2 linked regions of the Bacillus pumilus genome follow. The protein of the gene in region 1 interacts with the protein of each later gene in a pairwise test. Links are inferred from orthologs where the notes say so. Each region holds a gene or a part of one and is shown on either strand. Other genes may lie near its edges.

Region 1 (7,061 bases):
ACGTTCCGATTTGAAAGGGACGAGCTTGGTCTTCTTGTTGATTTTATGGCTGAGCTATTTAAAAAAGAAGGACATAAATTGATTGGGATTCGCGGGATGCCGCGTGTCGGAAAAACAGAATCAATTGTGGCTTCAAGTGTATGTGCCAGCAAGAGATGGCTTTTTGTATCGTCCACTCTTTTGAAACAGACGATCCGAAGCCAGCTGATTGCGGATGAATACAGCCCAGATAACGTCTTTATTATTGATGGAATTGTGTCGACGCGAAGAGGTTCTGAGAAGCACTTGCAGCTTTTAAGAGAAATTATGAGACTGCCGGCAACAAAAGTAGTTGAGCATCCAGACATCTTTATTCAAAATTCAGAATATACAATGGATGATTTCGACTATATCATTGAATTGCGTAATAGTGCAGACGAAGAGATTACATATGAGCACGCTGAAGAACCACAAGTGTTTGATCATTCTGGTTTTTCTGGCTTCGATTTTTAATATGGTAATGGTAGGTGTTTGTTTTGACTGAATTGGGAAAACGGCTCATTGAGGCCAGAGAGGAAAAAGGGATGTCGCTGGAGGATCTTCAGACGGTGACCAAAATCCAAAAGCGCTACTTGCTAGCAATCGAACAAGGAAACTATGATATTATTCCAGGTAAATTTTACGTCAGAGCATTTATTAAACAATATGCCGAAGCCGTTGGACTAAATCCTGAACAATTGTTCGAAGAATTTCGTAAAGATGTGCCGAGCACGTATAACGATGAAGTATCTGATAAATTATCAAATATTAAGCCGCAAAGAGAGCTGCCTAAGCCTGCCTCGAAGGTGCTTGAGTTGCTGCCGACCATTTTGATTATTGGAGGCGTCCTTGTGGTCATCGCGATCATTTATGTCATCGTGCAGGCGGTCAATCATGATAGCGGACAGAAGAACAACCAGACGGCTCCTCAGCAGTCAGAATCTAAGTATGAAGTATCTGAGGATTCATCTCTTGCCAAGGATCAAAAGAAAAAAGAAAAAGCTTCGTCAGATGATCAAGAAAAATCATCTAAAAAAGATGACTCATCAAAGGATTCATCCAAAGACGATGAAACGGTCTCTTTGAAGGCAGCGAATACAGAAGGCTCAACGACAACGTATGAAGTGTCAGGCGCAGATGAGATGGAGTTAACCATTTCTGCTACAAAAGCTTCTTGGCTGCGCGTCAGAGACGAATCTGGAAAAGTGCTGAAAATGGGTGAACTAAAAGATGGTGAATCGTTTAAAACAGACCTGTCTGAGCTCTCTCAGGTCGATATCCGTCTAGGCAATGCGACTGGAATTGATATTAAGGTGAATGACGAGACACTTAAGTACGAATTAGACCCTAAGAACACCATGACACAAAACATTGTGATTGTGAATAAAGGAAAGGAAAAGTCATCTTAAGCAAGTAGATGACTTTTCTTTTGTTCCTACTATTATATATACATAAAAAAATGGCTTATTGGAGGATTGAAATTCATGTTTAACTTACCGAATAAAATAACTCTTTCTAGGATCGCCTTGATCCCTGTTTTTATGATTATTATGCTTGCACCTTTAGATTGGGGCGTTGCACGTTTTGGTCACGTCAGCATCGAAGTGACGCATCTTGTTGGAGCAATCCTGTTTATTGTTGCTTCGACAACGGACTGGATTGATGGGTACTATGCGCGTAAACTGAACTTAGTGACGAATTTTGGTAAATTTTTAGATCCGCTTGCAGATAAATTGCTTGTTTCAGCTGCTTTAATTATACTTGTTCAGTACAACCTCACGCCGGCATGGATGGCGATTGTGATCATTAGCCGTGAATTTGCTGTAACTGGTCTAAGGCTTGTACTAGCCGGAGGCGGTGAAGTGGTAGCAGCTAATATGCTTGGAAAAGTGAAAACATGGGCGCAAATCATTGCGATTTCAGCTCTTCTATTGCATAACCTGCCGTTCGAACTTGTATCATTCCCGTTTGGTGACCTTGCGATGTGGGTAGCAGTGTTCTTCACTGTTGTGTCAGGCTGGGATTACTTTGTGAAAAACTGGGAAGCTTTAAAGAATGCTAACTAAAAAGGACGTGTACGCTTTGAAGTCAGAGAGAAAAGCAGAAATTATTGCAGTCGGTTCCGAACTTTTGCTAGGGCAAATTACGAATACGAATGCACAATTCATCAGCAAACAGCTGGCTGAAATTGGTGTGAATGTTTATTACCATACAGCAGTTGGTGACAATCCAGAGCGTTTAAAAAGGGCCATTCAAGTGGCGCAGGAAAGATCGAATTTTATTATCTTCTCAGGTGGTCTTGGACCAACGAAAGATGATTTAACAAAAGAAACCATCGCGAGTACGCTTGGAAAAGAGCTCGTGCTAAATGAAGAAGCATTTGAATCCATTCAAGAATACTTTCGAAAGACTGGACGAGACATGTCACCGAATAACCGGAAGCAGGCACTCGTCCTAGAAGGATCTGATGTGCTCGTGAACCGGTTTGGAATGGCTCCAGGTATGTTTATTCAAGAAAACGATACGTTTTATATGCTTCTTCCTGGTCCGCCAAGTGAACTGCATCCAATGTTTGAGAACGAGGCGAAGCCGCTGATATCTGAGAAACTGGATTTGAAGGAAAAAATCGTGTCTGTTGTTCTTCGCTTTTTCGGAATCGGTGAATCACAGCTTGAAACAGACCTAGAAGATTTAATTGATGCTCAAACCAACCCAACGATTGCACCTCTCGCATCTGACGGTGAAGTGACACTTAGGCTCACGGCTAAGCATAAGGATGAAAAAGAAACGGAGCGTCTGTTAAAAGAGACGGAAGCGAAAATTTTAGCGCGTGTAGGAGAGTACTTCTACGGGTATGGTGATACATCACTTGTCCGTGAAGCCTCCAAGGCCTTGCACGAACACGGGAAAACAGTGGCAGCGGCTGAGAGCCTGACAGGAGGAATGTTTTCTGAATGGCTGACAGACCTTGAAGGTGCATCGTCGATTTTAAGCGGCAGTATCGTTTGTTATACAAACCAAGTCAAACAGCAGGTGCTTGGCTGCCGTGAGGAAACATTGTCTTCTCATGGTGCTGTTAGCAAAGAGTGTGCTTTAGAGCTTGCTGAAGGTGCTAGAAAGCTTACGGGAAGTGATATTGGCATTAGCTTTACGGGTGTAGCAGGCCCTGATACCCACGAGGGACAGCCTGTCGGAAAAGTGTTCATCGGGCTATCTACGAAAGACCATACAGACGTGTTTGAATGGATGTTTACAGGAAGCCGGTCGGGCATTCGAAAGCGCGCTGTGAAATACGGACTGCATCACTTGCTCAATTTATTAAAAGAAAGTTAATTTTGTTTTTTGTTAGGTTTACTCCTTTATAAAAGAGTGTTTTTTCTAATAGAAATCACTCTTTTCTTAAAAATCTGCCAAGAAAAAATCGAATATGTGTTCGTTTTTTTCTTGGCAAATGACGTGAAACAAGGTATAGTATAGATAGTGGAATTGATAAAGGAGGAAACAATAGAATGAGTGATCGTCAAGCAGCCTTAGATATGGCTCTTAAACAAATAGAAAAACAGTTTGGTAAAGGCTCTATTATGAAACTAGGAGAGCGAACAGATACACGTATTTCAACAGTACCGAGTGGTTCGTTAGCACTTGATACTGCACTAGGAATAGGTGGATATCCTCGCGGTCGTATTATTGAAGTATATGGTCCAGAGAGTTCTGGTAAAACGACAGTAGCACTTCATGCCATTGCCGAGGTTCAGCAGCAGGGAGGACAAGCTGCATTTATTGATGCAGAGCATGCGCTCGATCCAGTTTATGCTCAAAAACTAGGTGTCAATATTGATGAGTTGTTACTTTCTCAGCCTGATACAGGAGAACAAGCACTTGAAATTGCAGAAGCTCTTGTCCGCAGTGGTGCAGTTGACATTGTTGTTATTGACTCAGTAGCTGCTCTTGTGCCAAAAGCAGAGATTGAAGGAGACATGGGTGATTCACACGTTGGTCTACAAGCACGCTTGATGTCCCAAGCACTTCGTAAACTATCTGGTGCCATTAATAAATCAAAAACCATTGCCATCTTTATTAACCAAATTCGTGAAAAAGTTGGGGTCATGTTCGGTAACCCTGAAACAACGCCAGGTGGACGTGCGCTGAAGTTCTATTCATCTGTTCGTTTAGAAGTGCGCCGTGCTGAACAGCTGAAGCAGGGCAATGACATTATGGGGAATAAAACGAGAATTAAAGTAGTGAAAAACAAAGTAGCACCGCCATTCCGTATTGCAGAAGTAGACATTATGTACGGTGAAGGAATTTCAAAAGAGGGCGAAATCATCGACCTTGGAAGCGAACTAGATATCGTACAAAAGAGCGGTGCTTGGTATTCTTACCAAGAGGAACGTCTTGGACAAGGCCGCGAAAATGCGAAACAGTTCCTTAAAGAAAACAAAGATATTCTTCTCATGATTCAAGAACAAATTAGAGAGCACTACGGTTTGGATACAAACGGAGTGAAAGCAGCTGAAGAAGAAGAAGGTCAAGAGGAATTGGAAATTTAAAGACTAAAAGACGCTGAAAAGCGTCTTTTTTTTACATTTACATGACAGCTAGCAGGTCAAAAGTTCTGTCTTTGCTTGAAATAACGACTTACGCCTCAGTCTGACTAGCTTGACAAGTATTTCCGACACAATTACAATGGAAATGTATCACTTGTTTTTCTTAACATGATTGATAACTAATTTAAACTTGACAAGGGCAGTGAGGATCTCATTCCCTGTGAAGGCCCTGTATGTTGAGACACAAAACAATGTACATGCCGACACTTTATTTGTAAAACCAAGTTCATAGCAAGAGGAGGTGAAAATATGTCGCCTACGATGTTTACGATCATCTCCATTTTGCTGAGCCTAATCTGTTTAGTTGTTGGCTACTTTGTTCGTAAAACCATTGCAGAAGCAAAAATATCCGGCGCAAGAAACATGGCCGAACAAATTGTTGAGGATGCAAAGCGTGATGCGGAAGCATTGAAGAAAGAAGCGCTCTTGGAAGCGAAAGATGAAATTCATTCCTTTCGTGTAGAGGCGGAGCAAGAAGTTCGTGAAAGACGTAATGAGCTTCAAAGACAAGAAAACCGTTTACTTCAAAAAGAGGAAAATCTTGATCGCAAAGATGAATCTTTAGATAAACGGGAGTCCCTGTTGGAGAAGAGAGATCATTCTCTGAATGAACGACAACAACATATTGAAGAGATGGAAAGCAAAGTGGATGATATGATTCGTTTGCAGAAAGCCGAGTTGGAACGTATTTCAAGTTTAACTCGAGATGAAGCGAAACAAATCATTCTGGATCAAGTTGAAAATGAGCTTTCCCACGACATTGCAGTCATGACGAAAGAATCTGAAAACCGAGCGAAAGAAGAGGCTGATAAAAAGGCGAAAAATATTCTTTCACTTGCGTTACAGCGTTGTGCAGCTGATCATGTAGCTGAAACGACGGTATCTGTAGTCAATCTTCCAAATGATGAGATGAAAGGTCGTATTATCGGACGTGAAGGACGAAATATCCGTACGTTAGAAACGTTAACAGGTATTGACTTGATCATAGATGATACACCTGAAGCTGTTATCCTATCGGGCTTTGATCCGATTAGACGTGAAACAGCGAGGATAGCTCTGGACAAGCTAGTCCAGGATGGCCGCATTCATCCTGCACGAATTGAAGAAATGGTGGAAAAATCACGCCGTGAAGTCGATGATTATATCCGTGAGATGGGTGAGCAAACGACATTCGAAGTCGGAGTTCACGGTCTGCATCCGGATCTCATCAAGATTCTCGGTCGCTTAAAATTCCGTACAAGTTATGGACAAAATGTCCTGAAGCATTCAATTGAGGTTGCACATCTTGCAGGTCTCATGGCTTCAGAGCTTGGAGAAGATGCAAAGCTTGCAAAACGAGCAGGTCTTCTGCATGACATTGGAAAAGCCATTGATCATGAAGTAGAAGGAAGCCACGTAGAAATTGGCGTTGAGCTTGCGACGAAATATAAAGAGCATCCTGTTGTCATCAACAGTATTGCCTCTCACCACGGTGACCAAGAACCGACATCTATTATCGCTGTTCTTGTTGCGGCAGCAGATGCATTATCTGCAGCACGCCCTGGTGCACGAAGTGAGACGCTTGAAAATTACATTCGGAGACTTGAGAAATTAGAAGATATCTCTGAATCTTATGAAGGTGTTGAAAAATCGTTTGCGATACAGGCTGGACGTGAAGTACGTATTATGGTGAAGCCGGATTCAATTAATGATCTTGAAGCTCACCGTCTAGCAAGGGATATTCGTAAGCGGATTGAGGACGAGCTCGATTACCCTGGTCACATTAAAGTGACGGTCATTCGAGAAACTCGCGCAGTAGAGTATGCAAAATAGAGCGGTGCGCTTAGCGCCGCTTTATTTTTTTGTGTAAATATGCAACACTGATAAGAAGTCAATTTATAAGAGAAAGGGTTCAAAGCGCATGAAAATATTATTTGTTGGAGATATTGTCGGTTCACCTGGACGAGACACACTGAAAGAATACTTGCCAAAGCTAAAGAAGAAATATCAGCCCCACTTTACCATTGTCAATGGAGAAAATGCTGCTCATGGAAAAGGGATCACTGAAAAAATCTATCATGAACTGCTGCAAGCAGGAGCTGACGTGCTTACAATGGGCAACCATACATGGGATAAAAGAGACATTTTTGATTTCATCGATGACGCAGCCAACATGGTTCGTCCGGCGAACTTCCCAGAAGGTACACCTGGTAAAGGTCTGACGTTTATCAAAAAACAAGGGAAAGAATTAGCCGTCATCAACCTGCAAGGACGTACTTTTTTACCCCCACTTGACTGCCCATTTCAAAAAGTAGACGAGTTAATTGCGGAAGCATCTAAACGTACACCGTTCATTTTTATTGATTTTCATGGTGAAGCCACAAGTGAAAAGCTAGCGATGGGCTGGTATACAGACGGTCGTGCATCATGTGTCGTTGGAACGCATACACATGTTCA
Region 2 (7,128 bases), 110 kb from region 1 along the record:
TACAGCCTTACGGGAATTACAGCAAAGAAGAGACAAGAGCCAGTAGATCCGTCTCACTTTCTAGATGAACACTTTCATAAAATCAGCGAGAAAGGGCTGGACTTACGAGTATGAAGGATTCAAAACCGCTTAGAAGGGCGGTCGCTCTACATTATGATGAAGAAAAACAAAAGGCGCCAAAAGTCGTTGCAACAGGGAGCGGCTATGTAGCAGACCATATTATTGAAGAAGCAAAAAAGTCGGGAGTTCCTATCCAAGAAGACCGTAATTTAGTCGAACTCATGCGCCACTTAACGCTGGATGAGGAGATCCCTGAAGCGTTATACGATACTGTAGCAGAAATATTTTCGTTTATCTATAGGTTAGATCAAAAAATGAAAAAATAAGGTAAAATAAGTGTTTTGAATGAAAAATTTATATTTTTAATAAAATAAAAGTTTGAATGTTTAGAAGGATTTTACGATTTTACATAGAACCCTAGACATTCTCTTTTTTATTCTTTAAAATGAAAGCGCAGTCTATTTTATAATTTTTGTTTCTACATATGTTGGGAGGATGGGAAATGAATATCCATGAGTACCAAGGAAAAGAAATCCTAAGAAAATATGGGGTTTCAGTTCCAAATGGTAAAGTAGCATTTACACCTGATGAAGCAGTGAAAGCATCAGAAGAGCTAGAAAGCTCTGTATATGTCGTAAAAGCACAGATTCATGCAGGCGGCCGTGGTAAAGCAGGCGGGGTAAAAATTGCAAAAACAAAAGATGAAGTGAAAGGGTTTGCAGAGGAATTGCTCGGCAAAACACTTGTCACACATCAAACTGGGCCTGAGGGGCGCGAAATAAAACGCTTACTTATTGAAGAAGGCTGCGATATTCAAAAGGAGTACTACGTTGGACTTGTTTTGGACAGAGCGACATCAAGAATTGTATTGATGGCTTCTGAAGAAGGCGGTACTGAAATTGAAGAAGTAGCAGAAAAAACGCCAGAAAAAATCGTCAAAGTGGTCATCGACCCAGCGATTGGATTGCAAGGCTATCAGGCGAGAGAAGTAGCGTTTAAAATTAATATTCCAACAAAATTAGTTGGCCAAGCTGTTAAGTTTATGACAAGTCTTTACAATGCGTTCGTTGAAAAAGATTGTTCAATTGCTGAGATTAATCCACTTGTTGTAACAGGCGATGGAAAAGTCATGGCACTTGATGCGAAATTAAACTTTGATAGCAATGCCTTATATAGACAAAAAGATATATTAGAATACCGTGACCTTGATGAAGAGGATCCAAAAGAAATTGAAGCATCTAAATATGATCTAAGCTACATTTCTCTAGATGGAAATATTGGCTGTATGGTCAATGGTGCAGGTCTTGCGATGTCTACAATGGATATCATCAAGCATTACGGCGGGGACCCTGCAAACTTCCTGGATGTTGGCGGCGGTGCAACAGCTGAAAAAGTAACGGAAGCATTTAAAATCATCTTATCTGATCAAAATGTAAAAGGGATTTTCGTGAACATTTTTGGCGGCATCATGAAATGTGATGTCATTGCAGAAGGTGTCGTTGAAGCGACGAAACAAGTCGGCTTAACATTACCACTCGTTGTACGTCTTGAAGGAACAAACGTTGAATTAGGGAAGAAAATCCTGAGCGATTCAGGCTTAAATATCACTTCTGCTGAGTCTATGGCTGACGGGGCAGAAAAGATTGTATCTTTAGTCAAGTAGAGCAGAAAGGCAGGGAACCTAAATGAGTGTATTTATTAATAAAAATACGAGAGTAATTGTTCAGGGGATTACCGGTTCAACCGCATTGTTCCATACAAAACAAATGATTGAGTACGGAACAAATATTGTTGGCGGTGTCACACCTGGAAAAGGTGGAACTGAAGTAGAAGGAGTTCCTGTATTTAATACAGTATCTGAAGCTGTTCAAACAACTGGAGCAAATGCTTCTGTTATCTATGTACCAGCACCATTTGCAGCAGATGCCATTTTAGAGGCTGTTGATGCAGAAGTCGATCTAGTCATTTGTATTACAGAACATATTCCAGTACTTGACATGGTCAAAGTAAAACGGTATATGGAAGGGAAAAAGACAAGACTTGTTGGCCCTAACTGCCCAGGTGTCATTACACCTGAAGAATGTAAGATTGGGATCATGCCAGGCTACATTCATAAAAAAGGTCATGTGGGGGTTGTTTCTCGTTCTGGAACGCTTACATATGAAGCGGTACATCAGCTTTCAGAAGCTGGCGTTGGTCAATCGACAGCTGTAGGAATCGGCGGAGACCCTGTCAATGGGACAAACTTTATTGATGTATTAAAAGCATTCAATGAAGACCCTGATACACATGCTGTCATTATGATCGGTGAAATTGGCGGTACGGCTGAAGAAGAAGCAGCTGAATGGGTAAAAGCAAATATGACAAAGCCAGTTGTTGGCTTTATTGGCGGTAAAACGGCGCCTCCAGGAAAACGCATGGGACATGCTGGTGCCATTATTTCTGGTGGTAAAGGAACAGCTGATGAAAAAGTAAAAACAATGCGTGAATGTGGAATTGAAGTGGCAGAGACACCATCTGTCATGGGAGAAACTTTGATTAAAGTACTAAAAGAGAAGAATCTCTTTGAAGCTTGTAAAACGCATTAATGACACAAGAAGACTTGTTCTTTGACAAGTCTTCTTCTTTCTATCTTAAACAGGAGGAATGGTATGTACAACGTGTCCGAAAGAATGATTTTTCACCGCTTAAAAGGCCTCATCTCACCCTCTTTGTTAACAAAATGGTGGAAAGTCGATCCTGAGCTATATATAAATGAAGAAACACATCATTTCAAACAGGATCGATCATTACAAACAATCGACTTTACCCGCTTAAAACAAGCCGAAGAAAAAGAATTCCCCATTTTTCAACACATCGTTCAAGCCTATTTAAAGCAAAACATTCACATGATTCCCATCACATCACCCTTATATCCCAGCACACTAAAACATATTTATGATCCTCCCCCTGTGTTATTCCTAAAAGGAAACATATCGTATTTAAATGAAGAAAAAAGTTTAGGTGTAGTAGGCACACGAGTTCCATCGTCTTATGGAGAAGCATGTGTGAAGAAAATTGTTGGTGATCTTGTAAAGGAAGAGTGGACGATTGTCAGTGGCTTAGCAAAAGGCATTGATGGACTTGCACATAAAGAGTGCATTAGGAATAAAGGGAAAACGATCGGTATTATAGCAGGCGGATTTCAGCACTTATACCCAAAAGAACATGTGCAAATGGCTGAATACATGGGCGAGCATCATTTGCTTTTATCCGAGCATCCGCCTTACGTCAAACCAGAAAAGTGGCATTTCCCCATGAGGAATCGTTTAATTAGTGCGCTCACAAGTGGAACCATCGTGATTCAGTGCAAAGAAAAGAGCGGTTCACTCATTACCGCGTATCAAGCACTTGAGCAAGGCAAAGAGGTATTTGCGGTTGCAGGATCAATCTTTGATCCTAATTCCACAGGTCCAGCCAGACTTATACAGCAGGGAGCAAAGCTTGTTCATTCAACGAAGGATATTTTAGAGGAATTCTCCTTCCGCAGCGTTCAATATACTGAACTCTCATAAAAATATCGTTTGACAAAAGACATAGGAATATTTAATAATAGTGAGGATTTAAGTTTACACTTTGTTTTTCGTGTTTATAATGATGTTCATCATAAAGAATTTTTCATGATTGCCTGTTAGATAGGTGCAATTAACATAAATATGAATTGTGAAATGTATAAAGAGAGAACACCTCTTAAGGGGGATTTTGAGTATGGCTGATTATTTAGTCATCGTTGAGTCGCCAGCCAAGGCGAAAACGATTGAGCGTTATTTAGGTAAAAAGTATAAAGTAAAGGCTTCAATGGGGCACATAAGAGATTTACCGAAAAGTCAGCTTGGTGTTGACACTGAGCATGACTTCGAACCGAGGTATATTACAATTCGCGGGAAAGGCCCCGTATTAAAAGAATTAAAAACAGCTGCGAAAAAAGTAAAGAAAGTCTATCTCGCAGCTGACCCCGATAGAGAGGGAGAAGCGATTGCTTGGCATTTAGCGCATAGTCTTGACCTTGACCTCTCTTCTGACTGCCGCGTTGTCTTTAACGAGATTACAAAAGATGCTATTAAAGATTCCTTTAAGCATCCACGCATGATCAATATGGATTTAGTTGATGCACAGCAGGCAAGACGGATCTTAGATCGTCTCGTTGGGTATAAAATTAGTCCGATTTTATGGAAGAAAGTGAAAAAGGGCTTAAGTGCTGGTCGTGTTCAATCAGTTGCACTCCGCCTGATTATTGATCGCGAGAATGAAATTAATGAATTTAAACCAGAAGAATACTGGACAATTGACGGTACATTCCTAAAAGGAAAAGAAAGCTTCGAAGCGAGCTTCTTTGGCGTCAATGGCAAAAAGCATCCACTGAAAACAAAAGAAGATGTAAAAGAAATCCTTTCGAAACTAAAAGGGAGCAAATTCTCTGTAGAGAAAGTGACGAAAAAAGAGCGTAAACGCAACCCAGCTGTTCCGTTTACAACATCTACTTTACAGCAGGAAGCTGCGAGAAAATTAAACTTCCGTGCGAAAAAGACGATGATGATTGCACAGCAATTATATGAAGGAATTGATCTTGGTAAAGAAGGTACAGTCGGACTCATTACATACATGAGAACGGACTCAACACGTATTTCCAATACGGCGATTGAAGAAGTATCTGCTTTCATTGATCAGACGTACGGTAAGAATTTCTTAAATACAACAAAACGAACCGCTAAAAAGAATGAAAATGCACAAGATGCTCACGAAGCCATCAGACCGACATCTACGCTAAGAAAACCAGCAGATGTCAAACATGTTTTAAGCCGAGATCAACTTCGTCTGTATAAATTGATTTGGGAACGATTCGTCGCAAGCCAAATGGCGCCGGCTGTTCTTGATACAATGAGTGTGGACCTTGATAATAACGGGCTTACATTCCGTGCTAACGGAAGCAAAGTGAAATTCCCTGGATTCATGAAGGTATATGTAGAAGGGAAAGACGACCAGCTAGAAGAAAAGGACAAAATGCTGCCTGATCTTAAAGAAGGTGATACGGTTCTTTCAAAAGATATCGAACCTGAACAGCACTTCACGCAGCCGCCTCCGCGCTACACTGAGGCAAGACTTGTCAAAACGCTTGAAGAGCTAGGTATAGGCCGTCCGTCTACGTATGCACCAACATTAGATACGATTCAAAAGCGCGGCTATGTCGCACTTGATAATAAACGGTTTATCCCAACAGAGCTTGGGGAAATTGTTCTCAACTTAATCATTGAATTCTTCCCTGAAATCATTAACGTGGAATTCACAGCGAAAATGGAAAAAGAACTTGATAGCGTTGAAGAAGGTACGATCGAATGGGTTCGTATTATCGACAGCTTCTATCAAGACTTTGCAAAACGGGTCGAAAAAGCGGAAGCAGAAATGCAAGAAGTTGAGATTGAGCCTGAATACGCCGGAGTTGACTGTGAAGAGTGTGGACATCCGATGGTATACAAAATGGGTCGATACGGTAAGTTCATGGCTTGCTCTAACTTTCCTGACTGCCGTAACACAAAACCAATTGTGAAAGATATTGGTGTGAAATGCCCGACATGTCATGAAGGAAACATTGTTGAACGAAAATCTAAGAAGCGCCGCATTTTTTATGGCTGTGATCGTTTTCCAGAGTGTGAATTCGTCTCTTGGGACAAACCGATTGAAAGAAAGTGTCCAAAATGCGAAAATATGCTTGTAGAGAAAAAGCTGAAAAAAGGCATGCAAGTTCAATGTGTGAACTGTGATTATAAAGAGGAACAACAAAAATAGCGGTGAGCAGCCTTGTTCACCTGCTTTTTTATGTCATCAAACAGAACTTACGAAATAGGAGAGTTGTACAATGAGTCAATTTGTAAATGTGATCGGAGCAGGTTTAGCTGGAAGTGAAGCGGCATGGCAAATTGCTAAACGCGGAATTAAAGTCAACTTGTATGAAATGAGACCTGTTAAACAAACGCCAGCTCACCACACAGATAAATTTGCAGAGCTTGTATGCAGCAATTCACTGCGTGCCAACGCTTTGACAAATGCGGTCGGTGTATTAAAGGAAGAAATGCGTCATTTAGATTCAGCGATTATCGCAGCTGCAGATGAAAGCTCAGTTCCTGCTGGCGGAGCGCTTGCAGTAGATCGTCATGAATTTGCAGCAAACGTTACTGATCGCGTAAAAAATCACCCGAATGTGACAGTTTTTCAAGAAGAAGTGCAAAGCATTCCAGAAGGTCCAACAATTATTGCGACAGGCCCACTTACATCTGAAGCACTTTCAAAAGAATTAAAATCGTTAACTGGTGAAGAATATCTGTACTTCTACGATGCAGCGGCTCCTATCCTAGAGAAAGATAGCATTGATATGGATAAGGTGTACTTGAAATCACGTTATGACAAAGGAGAAGCTGCTTATTTAAACTGTCCAATGACAGAAGAAGAATTCGATCGTTTTTACGACGCGCTTATTTCTGCTGAAACTGTGCCATTAAAAGAGTTCGAAAAAGAAATCTTCTTTGAAGGCTGTATGCCAATTGAAGTCATGGCGAAAAGAGGAAAGAAAACGATGTTGTTTGGTCCGATGAAGCCAGTAGGACTTGAAGATCCGAAAACAGGAAAAAGACCTTATGCTGTTGTTCAATTAAGACAAGATGATGCAGCAGGCACTTTATATAACATCGTCGGCTTCCAGACACATCTGAAGTGGGGCGACCAAAAGGAAGTATTCCGCTTGATTCCAGGTCTTGAAGAAGCAGAGATTGTTCGTTATGGCGTGATGCACCGCAATACATTCATTAACTCACCAAGTCTTTTAAAACCAACGTATCAGTTTAAAAATAGAGAAGATCTATTCTTTGCCGGACAAATGACAGGCGTTGAAGGCTATGTCGAGTCCGCAGCTTCCGGACTAGTGGCTGGAATTAACGCCGCTCGTTTTGTCAAAGGAGAAGAGCTTGTGACACTTCCGGAGGAAACAGCGATCGGCAGCATGGCTTATTACATCACATCGACAAACAAGAAAAGCTT

Evidence for each region.
Region 2: the proteins of recA (region 1) and dprA interact in binary tests that used the Bacillus subtilis proteins (3 or more experiments, as listed by UniProt). The link is inferred for Bacillus pumilus from one-to-one orthologs.

What each region holds. Positions count from the first base shown.
Region 1 is NZ_LT906438.1:1,671,704-1,678,764, forward strand. What follows is about bases 2,710-5,547. They hold recA (recombinase RecA), read left to right. Parts: upstream 2,710-3,527; coding sequence 3,528-4,568; downstream 4,569-5,547. Other genes in these bases: CKW02_RS08410 (competence/damage-inducible protein A), read left to right, coding at 2,710-3,351; rny (ribonuclease Y), read left to right, coding at 4,875-5,547. Outside these bases: CKW02_RS08395 (DUF3388 domain-containing protein), read left to right, coding at 1-492; CKW02_RS08400 (helix-turn-helix domain-containing protein), read left to right, coding at 516-1,427; pgsA (CDP-diacylglycerol--glycerol-3-phosphate 3-phosphatidyltransferase), read left to right, coding at 1,503-2,084; more of CKW02_RS08410, read left to right, coding at 2,101-2,709; more of rny, read left to right, coding at 5,548-6,437; CKW02_RS08425 (TIGR00282 family metallophosphoesterase), read left to right, coding at 6,526-7,061. UniProt on the Bacillus subtilis protein: Multifunctional protein involved in homologous recombination, DNA repair and competence.
Region 2 is NZ_LT906438.1:1,565,167-1,572,294, forward strand. What follows is about bases 1,758-4,662. They hold dprA (DNA-processing protein DprA), read left to right. Parts: upstream 1,758-2,711; coding sequence 2,712-3,614; downstream 3,615-4,662. Other genes in these bases: sucD (succinate--CoA ligase subunit alpha), read left to right, coding at 1,758-2,648; topA (type I DNA topoisomerase), read left to right, coding at 3,808-4,662. Outside these bases: CKW02_RS07885 (hypothetical protein), read left to right, coding at 1-114; CKW02_RS07890 (FlhB-like flagellar biosynthesis protein), read left to right, coding at 111-386; sucC (ADP-forming succinate--CoA ligase subunit beta), read left to right, coding at 563-1,723; more of sucD, read left to right, coding at 1,746-1,757; more of topA, read left to right, coding at 4,663-5,883; FADH(2)-oxidizing methylenetetrahydrofolate--tRNA-(uracil(54)-C(5))-methyltransferase TrmFO, read left to right, coding at 5,954-7,128. UniProt on the Bacillus subtilis protein: Protein that helps load RecA onto ssDNA during transformation. Binds cooperatively to circular ssDNA, is able to bridge different segments of DNA. Favors the loading of RecA onto SsbA- or SsbB-coated ssDNA and formation of RecA-DNA filaments.